DNA from 4 places in the Bacillus sp. JJ1562 genome. Region 2 is predicted to be linked to each of the others. Evidence: riboswitches for the same ligand, from Rfam matches in the RefSeq annotation. Region 2 holds a riboswitch; each other region holds the start of a gene.
What was found. Region 2 has a riboswitch for S-adenosylmethionine ahead of V7097_RS05575 (PLP-dependent aspartate aminotransferase family protein). Riboswitches for the same ligand answer to the same signal wherever they lie in the genome.
Positions count from the first base shown of each region.

Region 1 (3,140 bases), on a different contig from region 2:
TTTCCAATTCCCATTAGGTCCAAAGTTCCTTCTTTATTTTCACTTACCCAATTCTCAATCTCTCTTATATCACTTTGGGTCAGCTTCACCATTTCAAATTCATTAACTCTGAATAATGATAAAAATTGATTCGCTTCAACTCGAACCTGAGGAATCGCTAACGAGCTAAAAATAGCTGCTGCTGCAACTCCTGAAATAAGTAATTGTTTTGTTTTTGATTTCAAAGAACTACATCCCTTTCTCGTTTATATATCTTTTTGTTCTGTGATTTTCTGACTGCCAGCATGTTGAAGATTTTCTCAAATATCGTCCATAACTGATTAAGCGTCATATTGATTATAAGATATTATTTATTGAATATCAATAAATAATTTATCTTAGTTAATATATTATTATTGATTGATCAAATCGTTTTTGAAGAGGTAATTACAGCTATGAGAGGATTGTGGGAGTAAGTATATAATTAAAATATGAAAAAAGGAAACACAAACCTTTGGAGTAAAGTTTGTGTTTCCCATCAATTAGATTATTGTCAAATTACTTCTCATCATAGGCATTGAGTGCATTTACACTATGTGCCAACGCAGATCCTGCTTTTAATGCAACAGCAACGAAAATAGCTTCCGCGATTTCTTCCAAATCGGCACCCGCCTTCTTGGCATTTTTCGTATGAAGGTCGATGCAATACGCGCAGCCTGTTGTGTGTGCAGAAGCAACCGCAATCAACTCTTTATCCTTTTCTGTTAAATTTTGTACTTTGAGAGATTTTGTATCAAAATCAATAAATGCTTTAAATGCCTCACCATTTAAGTCAGCAAATTCTTTCAGTCTTGCAAAATAGGCTGCTTTATAAAGCTCCTCATCGCCGTTTCCATCATATGCATTTAGTGCATTCACGCCATGTGCCAAAGCAGAACCTGCCTTCAATGCTGTTGCTACAAAAATGGCCTCTGCCACTTCTTCTCTAGTAGAGTCATTCTTTTTCGCATTCCCAACATGTAAGTCAATGCAATATGGACAACCCGTGATATGGGCTACCGCCACTGCAATCAATTCCTTCTGCTTCACGGATAGTCTTCCAGCAGCTAAAGCTTGGCTATCAAACTTTATGAAAGATTGAAAGGCTTGCGGTGCATACTTTTTCAATTCCGGAAGTCTTCCGAAATATTCCTTTTTATACAAGCTATCAGTTTTTGCTATTGACATTAAAAATCTCTCCCTTTACTATTATTCACCAATTAAAATACGACTTTCCTTATGGATTTACTCACCTTAAATGAAAAAAACTGCGAAATTCAAAAAGCCCCTTCCGACGAGGAAGAGGCACTATGTACATCCAAACTCATCTTTCAAGCATTAGCTTGCTGGAATTAGCACCTTGTTACTCTCAGTAACGGTTGCTGCGGGATCAACGGACCAGGTTCCTTCCCCGACTCTTGATAAGAGAAAATCGTATTTAATTTAGTATTATTAATAACCTTACCTGAGTTGACAGAAGATTGTCAACGTAAATATCGGATTATTTCGAAAAATGTTTTTTTACTTTTAATCATAAGATCTAACACTTATAGTTTAATCGGCCACTCGTCTAGGTTTTCCGCCATATCCCAAAACATGTATTCAAACATGCTTGTCTTGACGACGATTTCTTCAAGTGCTGCTAAATCTCGTTCTGGTTTACCAGTTGCGATTTCATTGATTAGATTTTTACAATCTTCAGCTAACGCAGTAAATTCATCCGATGAATACATTTTCACCCATTCACCGTAAAATTCATGATCAATGGCTCCTGGCCATGTTACTAACTCTTTACCGATAAAGCTATAGCTCCATGCACAGGCAAGGACAGCTGCGACAACATTTTCAACCCCTCCAAGTTGTGCCACATTCAGCATGTAGCTTGTGTATGAAGTCGTAGTCGATGCGGGCTTGGTTGCCTCGAGCTCTTCATTAGATATACCAAATTTTGATGCATATTGGCGGTGAAGATCCATTTCTATCTCGAGTGTGCCATGCAAAAGATTTGCAAAAATAGACATCGTTTTTAGATCAGGAGCCTTTGCACTCCCTAATGCAAATAGACGGCTATACTCTATCAGGTATACATAATCCTGCTTCATATAATGCTTGAACTTTTCCTTTTCTAACCAACCCTCGCCAATCCCTTTCACAAAAGGATGCTCCAAATACGAACTCCAAATCGGCTCTACTCGATTCCATATACGGTCTGTAAATAAACTGCTCACTTTTATTTCCCCTTTCTATTTTCGACATCGGGGAGATAAAAAACAAAAACCCATCACTAGTGACTAGGAATGGGTTCGGCAATAAATATACGTTTATATTACCAACTCCACTTCCCTACGCTAGTGTTACCTAGATCAGGTTCAAAGGGTCGATATTTCTACCTCTCAGCACTTTCATGCACCCCTAGTCGAATTGTTAGATTATTAACTTATTAGATATAAGTTAAACATAGCAGGTGAAAAAAAGCAAATGTTCGGAACTTTCATTTATAATTTCATTCTTTTGGTTAGTGATTTACACACGTTTTCTTTACTCTCTGGACAAATTAATGTACTGACCAAAATCAGGAAATACGTTCTTGTTTCTCACTGATAATATTATTATTATTTGTATTGTAAAGAAGTTCTTCTAGAAAAACTATCTCTGTGTTACCCATCAAATATGTCTATTCTCCATACTTATTAAGTGTTTTCTTACTCATAATTTGTAGCAGTAATAAAATCAAAAGCATCAGTTGAAGTAATTTCATTGTTATACTCAAAATTGTATATCAGAATTACTGCATTATATGATTTTTTTAAGTCTATACTATTCTTAATTTTTGGGATGATAATTTCTTCATACGAACAACCGTCTAATAATGTGGAAATATCATTACTACTATTCTTATATACCGCTTTTTCTATAGTATCCTCATCTGTTTCATCCATATCAATATTAAAATCGATAAAAAATTTGGAAGGGACAGACTCGCCATCCTCATCATACGATAAATCTACATACTCTCCTATAGAGTCCTCTTCTTTAATATTACCTAACCAAATAGAAACCCATCCTTGTTTTTCCATTATAGTATCCTCCTATTTTAATCTAAGACCTTCGGGTAAAGACGA
Region 1 covers NZ_JBALOQ010000024.1:132,256-135,395, forward strand. Annotated here, with positions in the region: gene V7097_RS16435 (hypothetical protein) at 1-224, opposite strand, end outside; gene V7097_RS16440 (carboxymuconolactone decarboxylase family protein) at 538-1,206, opposite strand; SAM riboswitch class I at 1,340-1,446, opposite strand; gene tenA (thiaminase II) at 1,566-2,246, opposite strand; TPP riboswitch at 2,342-2,442, opposite strand; gene V7097_RS16450 (immunity 22 family protein) at 2,721-3,095, opposite strand.
Region 1: it holds a riboswitch for S-adenosylmethionine, as region 2 does, so the genes downstream of both, V7097_RS16440 (carboxymuconolactone decarboxylase family protein) here and V7097_RS05575 (PLP-dependent aspartate aminotransferase family protein) in region 2, are expected to answer to the same signal.

Region 2 (3,140 bases):
AGCAACCTCAACTGCTCGAGGGGAAATAACACCTTCTTGGAGCCAGAAAACTTTTGGCTGTATTTTTGCTGCTTCTGCCGCTACGCCAATCGCCGCTTCAGGACTTCTGAATACTTGAACGATATCAACCTTAAACGGAATAGAAGTTAGATCTGGATATGCCTGCTCTCCAAGTACTTCTGTTTCTCTTGGATTAACAGGTATAATTTTATAACCAAGACGCTGCATTTTCCGTGCAAGTCTGTAACTTGGGCGGGCTGGATTTCCACTTAGACCAACGACAGCAATTGTTTTGGCGCGCTGAACTTCCTTTCCTTCAACCTCTTCGCGAATAAATGTAGATTGAAGTGCCCAGCGTATTACTCCCTCATCGTTAACCGCTGTATCGCCTTTTTGTTCACCTTTTGATGAAATTCCTGTCGCTTCATAAAATGCCTGATCCAAATCATTTACTAAATCACGGTATGATTCAATTCCAACCGATAGTCGGATTAACTCTTCACTAACTCCTGTTTTTACTAACTCTTCCGCACTTAACTGCTGGTGGGTTGTTGATGCAGGGTGGATAATAAGTGATTTCGCATCACCAACATTTGCCACATGTGACCATAATGCAATATTATCAATAACCTTTTTACCAATATCCCTACCACCCTTAATACCAAAGTTTACGATAGAACCAAAACCATCTCGTAAATATTTGGTTGCTAGCTCATGGGCTGGATGTTCTTCAAGACCAGGGTAGGATACCCATTCGACCGAAGGATGTTCTTTTAGGAAATTTGCAACACGTAATGCATTTTCATTATGCTTTTCGATACGCAGGTGTAATGTTTCAAGACCCTGTATCAATAGGAATGCACTATGTGGACTTAAAGATGAACCAAAGTCTCTTAAAAGCTGAACTCTAAGCTTTGTACTAAATGCTAAAGTCCCGAATTCATTCGCATATCGAATTCCGTTATAGCTTGAATCTGGCTCAGTAAAACCTGGAAACTTCTCACTGTTCCAATTAAAACGTCCACCGTCAACTACAACTCCACCAATCGTTGTCCCATGTCCGCCAATCCACTTTGTTGCGGAGTGAATCACAATATCCGCTCCCCATTGGATTGGTTTACATAGATATGGTGATGCAAATGTGTTATCAATAATGAGCGGTACTCCATTTTCATGTGCAATTGCTGATACTGCTTCAATATCTAATACATGCAAGCTTGGGTTTCCAATGGTTTCAGCAAATACAGCCTTTGTTTTCGGCGTAATAGCTTTTCTAAAATTCTCAGGATCTGTTGGATCAACGAAATGAGTCTTAATTCCATATTTCGGTAGTGTAACAGCGAAAAGATTGTAAGTTCCGCCATATAAATTTGAAGCTGCTACAATTTCATCTCCTGCTTCCGCAACGTTCATGATGGAGAGAGCAATCGCGGCCATTCCCGAAGATGTTGCTACAGCTGCGACACCATCCTCCAATAACGCAATTCGTTTCTCAAGCACATCAACAGTTGGGTTACCAATACGAGAATAAATATTCCCTGACTCATCAAGACTAAAAAGACTTTGAGCATGGTCAGTATTATGAAATACGAATGAACTTGTTTGATAAATTGGTACTGCTCGTGAACCAGTTGTCGGATCTGGTGATTGACCTCCATGTAAAAGTATCGTCTCATCATCATACGTTTCATATTGTTTTGTCATTATTTTGACCTCCAAATTTATATTTTTACAAATTTGCTAGATAAGTACTTACTTTATGTAAATAAAAAGCCCCCTCAACATAAGAAGAGGGGGCCTCATCTTATCTTTCAGATGCTGAGCGCATCTGCAGGAATTAGCACCTTTTCAAGCTTTCACTTGAAGGTTGCCGGACTTCTTCGGGCCTGTTCCCTCAGTCTCTCTGGATAAGAAATCTTTTATTAAATTGACGCACTAATACGTTAATTCTTCAACTTTATAAAGTATTATAGAATAGTTTGTTTTTTCAGTCAATGTATTTTTTGAAAAATTTATTTTTTTATAAAATTGACGCCACCCTATTTCTTGTTACAACAAGGAAATGTGGCATCCTATCCACCCAATTTTCTTTCGCAATTTATTGATAAGCGCAGATTTTGGTAAAAATAACAAACCCCTTCTGTAAGAATACAGAAGGGGTGCAAGAATATACACATTCATCATACGACCGCCTTCTCATCTTCGGAATAGAAATACTTCCTCTGAACTTGGCACCGTGCATTCAAATGCTGGTTGCCGAGGTTTCACAGGGTCAGCCCCTCCACCTCTCTTGATAAGAAGAATTGCATTATTTGACTATATATTAGAAATGTTAAACATTTTAGATGATTTAGTCAATGGATTTTTATAAAGTTTTAAATAATCTAACTAGGGTTACGTTTTTACTTCCTAAACTCTTTCAATCTTTCATTTAGTGTCTTTGTTTGTGTATAAACCTGTTGATAGATTGCAAATAGCTTCTGATATGCCTCCACATTTTCTGGAATTGGTTCATATGTTTTGGAGGTTTCGAGGAATGCACCGGCACACTCTTTTAATGAGGTAAACCAGCCAGATCCATATGCAGCAAGCATTGCCGCCCCCATTCCAGGACCTTGTTCAGAAGTTAATTTTTCTATTTTCGCATTAAAAATATCAGCCTGCATTTGTAGCCAAGTTTCGTTTTTCGCACCGCCACCAATTGAAATAATGGTATCAATTGTTTTTCCACTGTTTCTAAAAATCTCAATGGACTCGTTTAACGAAAATGTAATACCTTCAAGAACTGCACGTGCAAAATGCTTTCGTTCATGGGATGCATCAATACCAATAAAACTGCCTCGAATGTTTGAATCTGCATGAGGGGTCCGCTCCCCAACGATGTAAGGAGTAAATAATAGACCATTGCTACCAGCTGGCACTTCATCGACACCTTCTAAAAAATGATCAAAAGCTTCGTCCTTTGCAAAAGTATCCTTGAACCAACTTAAGCTAAAGCCTGCCGCAAGAGTCACGCCCATCGTATAATATGTATTTTCCTCACCATGATTGAAGTAGTGAACCTTGCCTTCGAAATCAAGGTCATTGCGCTCTTCATAAGACAAAACAACACCTGAAGTTCCGATGCTACAAAGGGTTTT
Region 2 covers NZ_JBALOQ010000008.1:18,859-21,998, reverse strand. Annotated here, with positions in the region: gene V7097_RS05575 (PLP-dependent aspartate aminotransferase family protein) at 1-1,704, opposite strand, end outside; SAM riboswitch class I at 1,802-1,914, opposite strand; SAM riboswitch class I at 2,194-2,300, opposite strand; gene xylB (xylulokinase) at 2,403-3,140, opposite strand, start outside.

Region 3 (3,140 bases), on a different contig from region 2:
CTTATAATAAAAAAAGAGTTAGCATAATATTAACCTTTTAAAGTATTAAAATTTCATATCGATAATCTTATCAAGAGTGGCGGAGGGAATGGCCCTATGAAGCCCGGCAACCGGTTAATTTACACGGTGCTAAATCCATCAGACTTAGTTTGTCTGAAAGATAAGAAGAGAAACCGTACATACACCTCTTCTTATCGAAGAGGTTTTTATATTTTTATAAACATAAAAACAGAGGGAGAGATTCAAATGAGTGAAAAACAAAAAAATTATAGACCCGAAACAATCGCGATACATGGGGGTCTTGAAGCTGATCCAGTAACTGGAGCAAGAGCAGTTCCAATCTATCAATCAAATGCATATAAATTTAATTCAACCGAACATGCAGCAAATCTATTTGGTCTAAAGGAAAATGGTTATATTTATACTCGTATCCACAACCCAACAACAACTGTTTTTGAAGAAAGAGTTGCACAATTAGAGGGTGGAGTTGGTGCATTAGCAGTCTCAAGTGGAATGGCTGCAATTACAACAGCGATTCTGAATATTGCTGGTGCAGGAGATGAGATTGTATCTGCTTCTACCCTGTATGGTGGAACTTATAACTTATTCGCTAACACGCTTCCTAAATATGGAATTAAGACACATTTAGTAGAACCAACAAATCCTGAAAACTTCCGACAAGCCATTACGCCAAATACAAAGGCGATCTTTGCTGAAACGATCGGAAACCCAAGCTTAGATATCCTTGATATTGAAGCTGTTGCAAACATTGCCCATGAAGCAGGAATTCCGCTAATTATTGACAATACATTTGCAACACCATACTTGTGTAGACCAATTGAACATGGGGCAGATATTGTTGTTCATTCTGCTACAAAATGGTTACTAGGTAATGGAACAACAATGGGTGGAATTATCGTCGATGGTGGTAAATTTGATTGGAATTCACCAAAATTTCCTGGATTTACAACACCAGATCCAAGCTACCATGATTTGGTCTTTGCTGAAGCGTTAGGGCCAGTTGCATATATTATCAAAGCAAGAGTTCAACTTCTTCGTGATTTAGGTCCAGCTCTAAGTCCTTATAATTCATTCCAATTTAACCTAGGTCTTGAAACATTACACGTTCGAATGAAGGAGCATATTGCAAATACGAAAAAAGTGGTTTCTTATCTTAAAAACCATCCTGGGGTTGACTGGGTATTGTATCCTGGTGAAGACGATCACCCTAACAAGCAATTAGCTGATAAATACCTACCAAAAGGTGCAGGCTCAGTTATTATTTTCGGTATAAAAGGCGGAAGAGAAGCTGGTGAGAAGCTAATCAATAATGTTGAGCTTTGGTCACATGTTGCAAACGTTGGTGACGCAAAGAGTTTAATCATTCACCCAGCAAGCACAACACATCAGCAATTAAGTCCGGAAGATCTAAAGTTGTCTGGTGTTTCTGAAGACTTAGTTCGCTTATCTGTTGGAATTGAAAATATTGAAGATATTTTAGAGGATCTAGAGCAAGCCATTAAAACAGCAAATGGAACAAGTTCAGTTTTACCTTTGCCAACAGTTTAACTTTGGTACATTAGTCACATATTTTCATTGACACTTATGCCTTAGAGGTGATAAGATAACTTTCAAGTTGTTTAGTACGATAAAAAAGTAAATAAAGTTGATTACTCTTATTTAGAGTGGTGGAGGGATGTGCCCGATGAAACCCAGCAACCGTCAACATCAGTTGAAAAGGTGCCAATTCACACAAAGCAAAGGCTTTGGAAGATGAGAGAAAGGACCCGCTAGATTATGCCTTTCTGCTCTTTTATTGCAGAAAGGCTTTTTCAATTAGTAATTACTTTTTTCATCGCATAAACTAAACATAGTTATCTTTTGGATTTCTTTGGATAGAAGGTGAAACTACGTGATAACACTAAAAAATGTTAAGAAGATATATAAAACCAAAACAAATTCTGTGACAGCCGTTGATGATATTGACTTGGAGATTAATGAAGGTGAAATCTTTGGGATCATCGGGTACAGTGGCGCTGGTAAAAGCTCACTCATTCGTTTGTTGAATGGACTTGAAGCACCGACTGAAGGAACAGTTTCAGTTGCCGGTCATGATATCACTTCCATTAAAGGAAAAGCATTACGTGAGGCACGTAAAGAAATAAGCATGATCTTTCAGCACTTTAACCTTTTATGGTCGCGAACAGTGAGAGAGAATATTTCATTTCCACTAGAAATCGCAAAAGTCCCAAAAGCCAAACGGGAAGAACGAGTTACAGAGCTTATTAAGCTAGTTGGTTTAGAAGGAAGAGAAGATGCATATCCCTCACAGCTTAGTGGTGGTCAAAAGCAAAGGGTAGGAATAGCACGAGCACTTGCGAACAACCCGAAAGTTTTGCTCTGTGATGAAGCAACATCTGCGCTAGATCCACAAACTACTGACTCGATTTTAGACTTACTTGTCGATATTAATGAACGTTTAGGATTAACAATTGTGTTAATCACCCATGAAATGCATGTTATACGCAAAATCTGTCACCGTGTTGCCGTGATGGAAAATGGAGTGATTGTCGAGCAAGGGCGAGTTCTAGATGTATTTAAAAAGCCTCAAGCTCAAATAACAAAACGTTTCGTGCAGCAAGTGACAGAGCCTGAGGAAACAAAAGAAATGATTGAACATTTGCTTGAACGTTATCCAAATGGAAGAGTGGTTCAGCTCACTTTTGTTGGGGAAGATGCAGAAAAACCATTAATCACTTCTTTAATCCGAGACTATAAGGTTGAAGTAAATATTTTACAAGGAAAGATTTCACAAACCCAAAATGGATCTTATGGAACATTATTTATTCATCTTGCTGGTGATTTGAATGAGGTCACTTCAGCCATTGAATTTATTCGGGAACAACGAGTAGAAGCTGAGGTGATTGAAAATGCTTGAACAATTCCAGGAACTTCTTAAATGGGAAAAACTGGTTAATGATTATCAAGCATTGAATTGGGGAAATCTCTGGGAAGCAACCCAAGAGACCTTATATATGACTGGGATTTCGGTGCTCGCAACCTTTATAATAGGTCTATTTTTAGGATTGGTTCTCTTTTTAACGGATAAAGGGAATGCGTGGGAAAACTCTGTAGTAAAT
Region 3 covers NZ_JBALOQ010000019.1:59,096-62,235, reverse strand. Annotated here, with positions in the region: SAM riboswitch class I at 65-167, shown strand; gene V7097_RS13035 (O-acetylhomoserine aminocarboxypropyltransferase/cysteine synthase family protein) at 247-1,569, shown strand; SAM riboswitch class I at 1,674-1,780, shown strand; gene V7097_RS13030 (methionine ABC transporter ATP-binding protein) at 1,913-2,938, shown strand; gene V7097_RS13025 (methionine ABC transporter permease) at 2,931-3,140, shown strand, end outside.
Region 3: it holds a riboswitch for S-adenosylmethionine, as region 2 does, so the genes downstream of both, V7097_RS13030 (methionine ABC transporter ATP-binding protein) here and V7097_RS05575 (PLP-dependent aspartate aminotransferase family protein) in region 2, are expected to answer to the same signal.

Region 4 (3,140 bases), on a different contig from region 2:
TTATGGAGGAGTCGACTTGCATGTTCACAGTGACGCCATTTGCAATCATATGGGCATTTGGGATGCTTAATTGGAGTTGATTCGCAACAATTGGCTGCTTCACATATTTTTTAAGTAACTGGATTTGCATAGGCTTTTGATTAGAAACTCCAAAATGACGAACCTTTCCAGAAGACTCTAATTGGTCAAATGCTTCTGCAACCTCTTCTGGCTCAACAAGGGCATCAGGACGGTGTAAAAGTAAGACATCAAGATAATCCGTATTGAGTCGTTTTAAAATTCCATCAACAGAATTAAGGATATGCTCCTTTGAAAAATCAAACATTCCTTTTCGAATGCCACATTTGGATTGAAGAATGATTTTTTCTCTCACATCATCATTCATATGTATCGCATCTGCAAAGATTTCCTCACAAGCACCTTTTCCGTATATATCGGCGTGATCAAAGAAGTTTGCTCCCATTTCTATAGCTGTTTGAACAAACTTTTCTGCTTCAGGCTTTTCCAAAGAATTAATCCTCATACAGCCTACTGCAACAACTGGTACCTCAAGTGAACTAGTTCCTAGTTTTATTTTTCGCATGTTTTACTTACCTCCAATTTTAGAACTGCTGTTACTGTCTCCACTATCTAGTCTACATATTTCGATATTGAAAGGAAAGCCTAGAAAAAAGGGGGTTTTGTAATGAAACGGATGTTACTGCTGTTACTATTGTCGTTCCCGATGTTTTTCTTGATGGGTTGCGGAGATGATGAAATGCCTGAAGAAGGCGAAGACATCGAGGAAATCGAAGAAGAGGATGAAATTGGTGACGGCGAAATTGATGACGAATAGAATACAAAAAAGTGTTCCTCCTGGATTAGGAGGAACACTCTTATTAGTTACGCAACGTTTGCTGCTGTTTTTGTTGCTTTTTTCTCGTTGAATCGTTTTGTAAGGTAAGGTACTGCGAATCTGTCTACACCGTAGTAGTAAGTTGCAGCGCCTGCGAATAGGAGAATAACCGTTACTGTGTACAGTACTGGGTTTGTGCTTACAGTTCCAGCAAGTAAGAAGTTAAGGTTCATGAATCCTGCTGCAAGTAACGCTGGGATAGTAGCAGCACCTACAATTAATCCAAGACCTACTAGGAATTCGCCCCAAGGAATAAGCACGTTGATTATTTCAACATTTGGTAGGGCAAAGCCTTCAAGGAATGTTGCGTACCAGCCTGCTACCGCGGGATGTTCACCACCTGCTTTAGCCAATGCGCCTTGTAGGAAACCGCCTGCGTCAAATCCTCCAGTAATTTTATGAAAACCAGCTTCAATCCACTGAATACCTAACCAAATTCGTAATACTGTCCAAATAACTGCCATTTTAGGTCCTTTTAAGAATGTTCTCATTCTAATCTCCCCTTATAATTGATTTGTGAAACTCTTCACAAGTTGTTGTAAAAAAATATGAGTGCTTAGCTGCCAGCTTTTGTGTAGTTTGTTTGTGAAGTTTTTCACTAACTTTCTACACTCTTAATATACAATGGATTTCTGGTAAAAGCAATAGGCTTCACAAATCAGACACAATATATTTTTACGTCTTTTTTTTGCTTAGAATACATAGGTATAGGGATACGATTTGGATTCAAAATAATATTCCAATTAGGTAAAATATTTAAAAAAGTGTTTGACTTTAGATTTTTCACATACTATAATCCTTTTATAAAGCAAAACAGGAACGTATTAATTTAATAAAGACTCTTATCCAGAGCGGTGGAGGGACATGGCCCTACGAAACCCGGCAACCTTCAAGATTATTCTTGAAAAGGTGCTAATTCCAACAGGTATAAATACCTGAGAGATAAGAGGAGGAAAAAAGCCCTCTTCTTATTGAAGAGGGCTTTTTCTATCGCTTAAAAGATGAAGGTTTGGAATTACATTAGTATAATCTTGAGTTTTTCTATAAAAATACTGAGTGAAGAGGAGACGAGATATGAAAAACATAGGTACATTTCTTATTGCAGCACTGATTTTAATTGGGATTGTCGGTTGTTCCGATAGCACAGGTAAAGCTAGCCAAGGGAACAAAAAACCAGAAAAAATTACATTAGATTATGCCTTTTACTCTCCAACTAGTCTTGTGTTAAAAGAATTTGGTTGGGCAGAGGAAGCATTCAAGGAAGAAGGAATTAAGGTTGAGTTTGTTCTTAGCCAGGGAAGTAATAAAGCCCTCGAATTCTTGAACAGTGGAAGCGCTGATTTTGGTTCATCTGCAGGGGCAGCTGCTTTAATGGCAAAAGCAAACGGTGCACCGATTGAATCCGTTTATATTTATTCAAAGCCAGAGTGGACTGCACTTGTAGCGAATAAAGATTCTAAGATTCAAAGTGTAAGTGACTTAAAAGGGAAAAAGGTCGCCGCAACCATCGGGACTGACCCCTATATTTTCCTATTGCGGGCCCTAGATGAGGAAGGATTAAGTCCATCCGATGTTGAGATTGTCAATCTACAGCATGGAGATGGAGCGGGGGCTTTATCATCTGGTCAGGTAGATGCATGGTCAGGACTAGATCCTCATATGGCAAGAGTTGAATTAGAAACAGACGCGAAGCTTTTCTATCGCAATGCTGATTTTAATACGTATGGGACTTTAAATGTCCGCTCGGAATTTGCGGAAAAATACCCCGGTTACGTTGAAAAGGTCATAGAAGTTTACGAAAAGGCTCGTACTTGGGTTTTAGAAAATCCGGAAGAGGCTGCAGAAATTCTTGCAAAATCAGCAAATATTGATATTGATGTAGCACACAAGCAATTAAATGAACGCAATGATTTTTCTAATCCGGTGCCAGGGGAATCTCAAATTGAGGCATTAACGGAAGCGGGTAAGGTTCTTCAAGCACAGGATATCATCAAAAAAGACGTTGAATTGGAAAAAGTAATCGAAGAATTGATTAATCCGACGTTTGCGCAAAAAGTAATAAAACAATAAGGGGCCCATTTTTCTAAGTGGCACCCCCTCTCTAAAGGAGGAGGCAACATGAACACAAAAGGCGAAGCGTTATCAAGGCAAATTAAGGTGAAGTCGAAAACACAATTTGTTTTATCAGGAAATGTAAAGGTAGTCCTACTTGGAAGTATCATACCTGCCATTTTACTTGTGATTT
Region 4 covers NZ_JBALOQ010000002.1:23,910-27,049, forward strand. Annotated here, with positions in the region: gene V7097_RS00195 (aldo/keto reductase) at 1-583, opposite strand, end outside; gene V7097_RS00200 (hypothetical protein) at 686-835, shown strand; gene V7097_RS00205 (DoxX family membrane protein) at 883-1,386, opposite strand; SAM riboswitch class I at 1,735-1,844, shown strand; gene V7097_RS00210 (aliphatic sulfonate ABC transporter substrate-binding protein) at 1,970-2,965, shown strand; gene V7097_RS00215 (ABC transporter permease) at 3,014-3,140, shown strand, end outside.
Region 4: it holds a riboswitch for S-adenosylmethionine, as region 2 does, so the genes downstream of both, V7097_RS00210 (aliphatic sulfonate ABC transporter substrate-binding protein) here and V7097_RS05575 (PLP-dependent aspartate aminotransferase family protein) in region 2, are expected to answer to the same signal.